2 regions of the Sphingomonas sp. Leaf25 genome follow, and region 1 is predicted to be linked to the other one. Evidence: riboswitches for the same ligand, from Rfam matches in the RefSeq annotation. Region 1 holds a riboswitch; the other holds the start of a gene.
What was found. A riboswitch is a leader RNA that binds a small molecule or an ion and turns the genes downstream of it on or off. The one in region 1 is predicted to bind cobalamin.

Region 1 (4,417 bases):
GAACGTAGCGCCTCCGCGCTGGCGGACGACATGGCCGCCGGCCGCACCACCGCCGAGGCGCTGACCCGCGCCTATCTGACGCGGATCGAGGCGATGAACCGCAAGGGGCCGAGCCTGCGCGCGGTGATCGCGATCAACCCGCAGGCAGTCGCCGAGGCGCGCGCCCGCGATGCCGAGCGGCGCGCCGGGCAGGTCCGTGGACCGCTCCACGGTATACCGGTGCTCATCAAGGACAATATCGAGACGCGCGAGAATGCGACGACGGCCGGCAGCCTCGCGCTCGCCGACAATCGCACCGGGCGCGATGCGCCGGTCGTCGCGCGGCTGCGCGCGGCGGGCGCGGTGATCCTCGGCAAGACCAACCTGTCGGAATGGGCCAACATCCGCTCGAACGCCTCGATGAGCGGGTGGAGCGCGGTCGGCGGTCTTGTGCGCAATCCCTATGCGCTCGATCGGACGTCGTGCGGGTCGTCGTCGGGCACCGGCGCGGCGATCGCCGCCAGTTTCGCGGCGATCGGGGTGGGCACCGAAACCGACGGGTCGGTCGTCTGTCCCTCGGCGATGAACGGGCTGGTCGGGCTGAAACCGACGATCGGCCTCGTCAGCCGGACGCATGTCGTGCCGATCAGCCATAGCCAGGATACGCCAGGGCCGATGGGACGCAGCGTGCGCGACGTGGCGCTGCTGATGACCGCGATGGCTGGCAGCGACCCCGCCGACCCGGCGACGCAGAGTGCCGACACCCGGCGGCGCGACTATGCCGCCGGCCTGTCGGCGGGCGCGCTGCGCGGCATGCGGATCGCGGTGTTGCGCCCGGCGATGCCCAAGGCGCTGGCCGACGCCTATGACCGTGCGCTCGGTTGCCTGCGCGGCGCGGGCGCGGTGCTGGTGGAGGCGACGCTGCCCGACCTGCCGGGACTGGGCGAGCAGGAGCTGACGGTGCTCAAGGCCGAGTTGAAGGCCGACCTCGACGCCTATCTGGCGACGACCCCGGCGAGTGTGCGGACCCGGACGCTGGCCGACGTGATCGCCTTCAACGAACGCGAAGCGCCACGCGAGCATCGCTATTTCGGGCAGGAGCTGTTCGTCGCGGCGCAGGCGATGCCGGGGCTGGACGATCCCGCCTATCGCAAAGCGCGCAGCGATGGGCAGGCGCGGGCGGCGGGCGCGATCGACGGCGTGCTGACGGCGGCGAGCGCGCAGGCGATCGTGTCGCCGACCTATGGGCTGCCATGGCTGTCGGACCCGGTGAACGGCGACCAGTTCTCCGGCCCGTCGGCCAGCCAGTTGCCGGCGATGTCGGGCTATCCGCATCTGACGGTGCCGATGGGGCTGGCGCTTGGCCTGCCGGTCGGGCTGTCGTTCATCGGAACGGCGAACAGCGATGCGCTGCTGATCGGCGCGGGCTATGCCTATGAACAGGCCGCCGCCGCGCGGGTCGCGCCGACCTATGCCGAGCATGTGCCCGACAATCCGGGGACGGCGCGCGACTGATCGCGGTTGACGCGGGGGACGCACCGGCCGAAGGGCAGGGGGTTCGAGGTTCTTCGGCCGGCGTCGCCGGGCGGAGCTAAGACGGGAAGCCGGTGCGATGCCGGCGCTGCCCCCGCAACTGTAAGCGGCGAGTGGACGACCCCCTGCGTGTCACTGGTGCCTCGCGTGCTGGGAAGGCCGGGTCGCTCCGCACCGACCCGCGAGCCAGGAGACCTGCCTTGGGCGCCATACCACTCACCGGCGGGGTGCCCGGTCGGGTCGCGTCATCGCCCGCCGTCGGTGTGTCCGGCGGTATCGCATCGCGTCCGGTCCGCGTCTCCGCTCCAGTATCGAGAACGCCCGTGACCGACACCCCATCCTTCGACCTGCAACCGCCGGCCAGCCCCGTCCGGCTGGTCGACATCGTCTTTCCCGGCGATACCAACCATCACGGCACGCTGTTCGGCGGGGTGGCGCTGGCGCATATGGATAAGGTCGCGTTCCTCGCCGCCTCGCGCCATGGCCGCGCGTCGTTCGTCACCGCATCGTCGCAGAAGATCGATTTCGCGCAGCCCGCCCGCCACGGCGACATCGTGGAAGTGACCGGGCGGGTCGTGCGGGTCGGCACCAGTTCGCTCGACGTCGAGGTCGAGCTGGTCGCCGAGGCGCCGGTGTCGGGTGAGCGGCGGCTGTGTACGCGCGGGCGCTTCACGCTGGTCGCGGTGAAGGGTGGCGGGGTTCGCCTGCCGTTGCCGCCGGTGCCGGCGTATGACGAGGAACCGGCCGACGTGCTGCGCATGGTCGACATCGTATTCCCCACGCAGACCAGCCATTACGGCACGCTGTATGGCGGCGATGCGCTGAAAATGATGGGCAAGGCGGCGTTCATTGCCTCGACCCGCCATGCGCGCGGGGTGATGGTGATGGCGGCATCGGACCGGATCGATTTCACCTCGCCGATCCGCGAGGGCGAAATGGTCGAGCTGAGCGCGCAGGTGCGGATGGCGGGGCGCAGTTCAGTACGGATCGGCGTCGACCTCGCCGCCGAGGACCTGCTGACCGGGGCAAGGCGGCACGCCGCCACCGCACTGTTCACGATGGTCAGCGTCGACGGGGATGGCCGGGCGACGCCGTTTCCGGGGCGTTGACGGGCCGGGCGGCAACTATCCTTGTCCGCGATCGCCGCCTATGGATGGCGGCGAAGCGCGCCGGGGGCGGGATCGCTTGGGGCTCGGGGGATTCGACCGTGACATTGCCTGTTGCCGGCCGGCTGCATCATTTCGATACGCTGCGCGCGCTCATCATGAGCATCGGCGTTCCGCTCCACGCGGGACTGGTCGCGCCCTGCGCGCCGGCGCGGATCGTCGCCATCCTGTCGGGCGCGTTCCGCATGAGCTTGTTCGTGTTCATCGCCGGCTTCTTCATGGCGTTGCTGCTGGGCAAGCGGCCGACCGGGGTGGTGCTGCGCGAGCGGGCGATCCGCTTCGGCGTACCCGCCGTCATGATCCTCCTGACGGTGAGCTGGATCGAACGCTATTATTTCATCAACCTGTTCGGGGCGCCGCGCACGCTGTCAGACATCGTGTTCGCAGCCCCGGCATGGAACACCGCCGGCTTCGACTGGGGACCGGTTCCTCCGTTCGTGGCGTGGCACAGCCATTTGTGGTTCCTGATCGTCGTGCTGTTCTACTGCCTGACCTCGGCGGCGTTCCTGCGGCTGGCCGACAGCGCGGTGATGCGAAACCTGATCGCCCGCGCCTTCCCCGATCCCGAAGGCTGGCGCGCGAACCTGATCCTTTCGGGCGTCATGACGCTGCTGTTCGTGGCGGGCAGGATCGCCCATCTGCTGCTTACCGAGCCGGTGCTGACCGGCGGACCGTTCAACTTCATCGTGCAGGAAACATGGGTGTTCAGCGGCTGGTTCCTGCTCGGCATACTCGCCTGCCGGAAACCGGCGATCTACCGGACAATGCACAGCTTCCACCCGATTCCCGCCACGCTCGCGGTGCTGCTGCTCGCGCTGGCGGTGTATCTGGACCAGACCATCCGCTTGCGCTTCGGCGTCGTGGGCGGTGAAAGCGTAGAATTTCTGGTGAAGGGCTTTGCCGGGTTCCAGATCTGCACCGCGCTGCTGTGGGCGTTCGCGCGCTGGGGCAACCGCCCGTCGAGGACGATCGGCTTCCTGTCGGATGCGTCCTACACCGTCTATCTCTTCCACGTCGCGGTCATTGCGGCACTGGGGTTTTATATCGCCAGACTGCCTGTCGCCAACGTGGCGAAGTGGCTGGCGGTGATCGTCATCGCCTATGCGACGTGCCTCTTGCTCCACTGGGCGGTCATCGGCCGTTCGCGATTGCTGGGTTTCCTGTTCAACGGGAAGGCGATGGCCTGAACGCCGCCAGCGTTTCGCGCACGCGCGCCAGCGCGGCGGCTTCGGGTGCGGCCTCGCCCATCAATTCCCATGCGCCGCTGATCGCGAAGGCACAGTGGCCGTGAACGGTGGCGATCAGCGAGCGGGCAAGGGCTGCCACCGTATCGTCGATCGGCCGGCCGAGTGCTCCGGCGACCTCCTGCACGACGATCTTGGTGAGCAGGCCGCGCCCGGTCTCATCCGCTTCGGTCAGGTTCATGTCGGGCGGCAGGCGGTGGTCGTAGATCGCCGTCCACAAATGGGTGTGGTCGCGCGCGAAGCCGAAATAGCCGTCGACCAGCGCCGCGATCCGGTCGCCATCGCCAGCCGCCAGCCGTTCCTCCAGATACGCCGCCCACAGCCCGAAGCTGCGGGTATTGATCGCCGCGATCAGCCGGTCGGCGGTGCCGTGGACATTGTGGATCGTGCCGATCGAATAGCCGATCCGCCGCGCCACCTCGCGTGCCGAAAAGCCGCTCAACCCCACTTCGGCGACAAGGCCAGCCCCGGCGTCGAGGATCAGGGTTTCGAGTT
Region 2 (4,417 bases), on a different contig from region 1:
AACACGTCCTCGTACTTGGCCGCGAACAGGTTCTCGACCCGCGCGAAGGCGCGCAGGTTGCCCGTGATCCGCGCATCGGCGGCTAGGTTCACCAGCGTATAGTCGTCCAGTCGCACGCGCGGCCCCAGCGGCAGGTTGGTGAAGTTCGAATCGAAGCTCTTGCCGTTATAGCGCGCGGTCAGCGTCGCGCCGAACGCATCGCCCGCCGCTGCCCAGCGCAGGTTCGCCGATCCGATATGCGGCGGCCGGCGCACTTCCTCGCGCCCCGCTTCGATCGCGTCGAGATAGGTATAGGCGAGGTCGGCGACGAAGCCGTAGCCCAGCGGCGCATGCGCGAACAGCTCGACGCCCCGCTGGCGCGAGCGCGTCGTCCGGTTGGCAGGCGACACGACGAAGCTTGGCGAAAAGGTCGAATAGATCTCGTCGCGCAGCACCGAGCGGAACAGCGTCGCGCCGAGGCGCACGCCGGCGGCGGGGGTCAGGTCGACGCCGCCCTCGATCCCTTCGGACTTTTCGGGCTTCAGGTTCGGATTGCCGATGAAGCTGCGCGGATCGAAGCCGAACAGTTCGTAGTTGGTCGGGTTCTTGATGCCCGATCCAGCGGCGGCGCGGACGCGGACCAGCGGCGACAGCGCATAGCTGCCACGCACCCGCCACGTCGTCGCATCCTCGAACCGGTTGTTCAGGTCGCGGCGGATCGACGCGCCGAAGCCCGCCTTGTTGCCGACGCGCAGATCATATTCGCCGACGATGCCGGTGTTGTCGGTGCTGCGACCGAGGTTGGCGGGCGAGGGGGCGAACACCGCGACCGACCGGAACCGCTCGCGCTCGAAATCGGCGGCCAGCGTGAAGCCATGGGTCAGGCTGCCCGCGACCAGCCGATACGTCGAATCATACGCCGCCTTGAACCGCTCGCCGCGATTGTCGGAGGTCAGGTCACCGTCGGTGCGGCTGTTGCGATGGGTATCGTTCAACTGCACCGTCGCCGCCTGCGTCCACGCCCCGTCCATCAGGTCGAGTTCGGCGCGCGCCAGCCCCAGGAAGCTGCGCGACGTCGTGGTATCGCCGCCATCGACCACGAAGCCATAGGTGGGCGAGGTGAAGTCGAAATCCTGCGGGTTGGTATCGGCCTCCAGCCGCGCGTACCGGCCGGTCGCGAACAGGCGCAGGTTGGGCGCGAGGGTGTAGGCGAGCTTGCCCGAAAGCTGGCGGTTGCCGGCGCTCAGGTCGCGGTCGCCGATGCCCCGCCTTGCCGCTGGCGTGCCGTCGGTGTCGAGGAACGCACCCGACAGCACATAGTCGAGTCCGCTCGCCACGCCGCCGATGCGTGCCGCGCCGCTGACCGTTCCGAACGACCCGCCCTCGATCCGCCCGCGCACGCCCGGCGCGTCGGCACCGTTCGCGGTGATGTAATGGATCACGCCGCCGATCGCATCCGACCCATAGGTCGCCGATTGCTGGCCGCGCAGCACTTCGATCCGCGCGACGTCATCGGCGATCAGCGTCGAGAAATCGAACTCGCCAAGGAACGGGTCGGACGCCTCGATCCCGTCGATCAGGACCAGCGTATGGTTCGCCTCGGTCCCGCGCAGCCGGACCTGGGTAAAGCCGCCGACACCGCCCGAGCGGCTGACCGCGACGCCCGGCACGTCGCGCAATATGTCGCTGACGACGCGCGTCTGGCGGTTCTCCAGATCCTCTGCGCCCAGCAGTGTGTAGCTCGACCCCAGCAGGTCGGCGGGCGTGCCGTCCAATGCGCGGGTGCCGGTGACGATGATCGGGTCGGCCTCGTCGGCGGCCGTATCGCCGGGCAGCGCCTGGGCAAAGGCGGATGCGCTGGCGAGCAGCGCGGCAAGGGTCAGCGTGGTCTTCAACATCTGGTCTTCCCCGGGGATGCGCAGGAGCGACACGGCGGGGCGGACCGCAGCGGATGCGGCCATGGGCGGCGCGGCCGACGGCACCCCCCTGGCGCGCGGACCCACGACCAACCCCGGTGCGGCCCCCGCCGCGCTTGGGTTCGTCGCTCCACACGGAGAACCGGCCCCGGCCTCCACTGGACCACAGGCAGAAGCGACCACGCGCCGGCAGGTCTCCTGGCTCGCGGGTCGTCGCGCGGGTCTGACGCCTTCCCGGGAAACCCCAGTGGCTGTCGATCCCTGTTCGGGGACCAACGTGCAGTCGCGCTCACCGCTCACAGTTGCAGGGACAGCCGCGGTCTTGGGGACAGGTCCCCGCACCGCATTCCCGTTTTAAGTTCCCGAAGGAACACCGGCGTGCATCGGCCCCGGATTTTGCCGGAACCGGCGCGGCCTCTACGCGGCCGACCCGGCCATGGCAAGCGACCGGCCGGGGGCGGCTTGGGAAACCGGTGTCATAATCGTGAAGTTGAACACGCGCATTTCACCAGTTTTTCGATTTTATGTTCGCATTGTGGAAGCCGAGTTCATCCGTCGGAATTTATGCCGTGAAATGCCACAAATCGCGGATTTCCAACGATCTCCCGGACGACGGCCGGACGCTCCGCAAAAACCGGTCGACGCGGGCGGCAGGCGGCATTAGGACAGGGTTTATCGAGTTCAACGCACAGCGCCGGCAGCGGGGAACACCCCGATTGATACCGGTTTCCCACGTCAGGAGAGAGCCATGTTCGACCGCACCTATTACGCCACCCATCCCGACATGATGGAATGCGTCTCGAACGAGGAATTGCGCGACCGCTATCTGATCGAAGGCCTGTTCCGCGAGGGCGAATGCGTCCTCAATTACACCCACGCCGACCGCTTCGTGATCGGCGGCGTCGCGGTGGGCGATGCTCCGGTCAAGCTCCCGACCCAGACCGAACCGAAGTCGGCGGAGGGGCATCCGTTCCTCGAACGCCGCGAGATGGCGGTGGTCAACGTCGGCGATGCCGAGGGCACGCTGACCGTCGACGGCGAAAGCTTCACGCTCGGCAACAAGGACTGCGTCTACGTCACCATGGGTGCGACCGACGTCGAATTCGGCGGGCAGGGCGCGCGCTTTTACATCGCATCGTGCCCGGCGCACAAAGGCTTCACCACCCGCAAGCTCGGCATCGCCGATGCCAATGCGCTGGAGCGCGGCAGCCTGGAGGAATCGAACGAGCGGACGATCTTCCAGCTCGTCATCCCCGGCGTGTGTGATTCGGCGCAGCTCGTCATGGGCCTGACCGTGCTCAAGCCCGGCAGCGTGTGGAACACCATGCCCCCGCACATCCACGAGCGCCGCAGCGAAATCTATTTCTACTTCGAACTGCCGACCGAGAATGACAAGGTGTTCCACTACATGGGCGAGGGTGAGGCGATGCGCCACATCGTCATGGGCAACGAGGAAGCCGTGATCTCGCCGCCATGGTCGGTCCACATGGGGTCGGGCACCCGCGCCTATGCCTTCATCTGGGCGATGGCCGGCGAGAACCAGGACTATACCGACATGAAGGTCCTCGACATCTGCCAACTGGCGTAAGGAATTGGTGGCGATGGCAAATCCCTTCGACCTCACCGGCCGCGTCGCGGCGATCACCGGAGCCAACACCGGCATCGGTCAGGCGATCGCGCTGGCGCTCGCCGCCGCCGGGGCCGATGTCGCGCTGATCGGTCGCACGCCCGCGACCGATACGGCGGACAAGGCGCGCGCGCTCGGGCGCAAGGCGGAAATCGTCTCCGCCGACCTGTCGACTATCGCGCCCGTAGCGGGCGTTGTCGAGCAGACGATCGACACGCTCGGCGGGCTGGACATCCTCGTGAACAATGCCGGCATCATCCGCCGCAACGACAGCCTCGACTTCACCGAAGAGGACTGGGACGCGGTCATCGACACCAACCTCAAATCGGTGTTTTTCCTCAGCCAAGCCGCCGGCCGGCACATGGTGGCGCAGGGGCGCGGCAAGGTCATCAACATCGCGTCGATGCTGACCTTCCAGGGCGGGGTGCGCGTGCCGAGCTATACCGCGTCCAAATCGGGCATCGGTGGTCTCACCAAGCTGCTGGCGAACGAATGGGCGGCCAAGGGCGTCAACGTGAACGCGATTGCGCCGGGCTATATCGCCACCAACAATACCGCCGCATTGCAAGCGGATGAGACGCGCAATCGCCAGATCCTCGAACGCATCCCGGCGGCGCGCTGGGGCGATGCCGGCGATCTGGGCGGGGCGGCGGTATTCCTTGCCTCGGCTGCCTCCGACTATGTAAACGGCCATGTTCTGGCGGTCGATGGGGGGTGGCTCGCGCGATGATCCTGTGTTTCGGGGAACTGTTGCTGCGGCTGACCGCGCCGGGCCGTGAACTGCTGATGCAGAGCGGCCGCTTCGACGTGAACGTCGGCGGGGCGGAGGCGAATGTCGCGGTCGGTCTGGCCAATCTCGGCCATGCTACCGCGTGCGCCAGCGCAGTCCCCGACA

Region 2: linked by a shared signal. The riboswitch ahead of ASE78_RS02090 (TonB-dependent receptor plug domain-containing protein) and the one ahead of ASE78_RS11695 (acyl-CoA thioesterase) in region 1 are both predicted to bind cobalamin.

The regions. Positions count from the first base shown of each region.
Region 1 is NZ_LMKU01000029.1:3,741-8,157, reverse strand. It holds gene ASE78_RS11700 (amidase) at 1-1,494, shown strand, start outside; cobalamin riboswitch at 1,524-1,730, shown strand; gene ASE78_RS11695 (acyl-CoA thioesterase) at 1,836-2,621, shown strand; gene ASE78_RS11690 (acyltransferase family protein) at 2,720-3,865, shown strand; gene ASE78_RS11685 (TetR/AcrR family transcriptional regulator) at 3,843-4,417, opposite strand, start outside.
Region 2 is NZ_LMKU01000003.1:111,041-115,457, reverse strand. It holds gene ASE78_RS02090 (TonB-dependent receptor plug domain-containing protein) at 1-1,877, opposite strand, end outside; cobalamin riboswitch at 2,066-2,288, opposite strand; gene kduI (5-dehydro-4-deoxy-D-glucuronate isomerase) at 2,644-3,483, shown strand; gene kduD (2-dehydro-3-deoxy-D-gluconate 5-dehydrogenase KduD) at 3,497-4,252, shown strand; gene ASE78_RS02075 (sugar kinase) at 4,249-4,417, shown strand, end outside.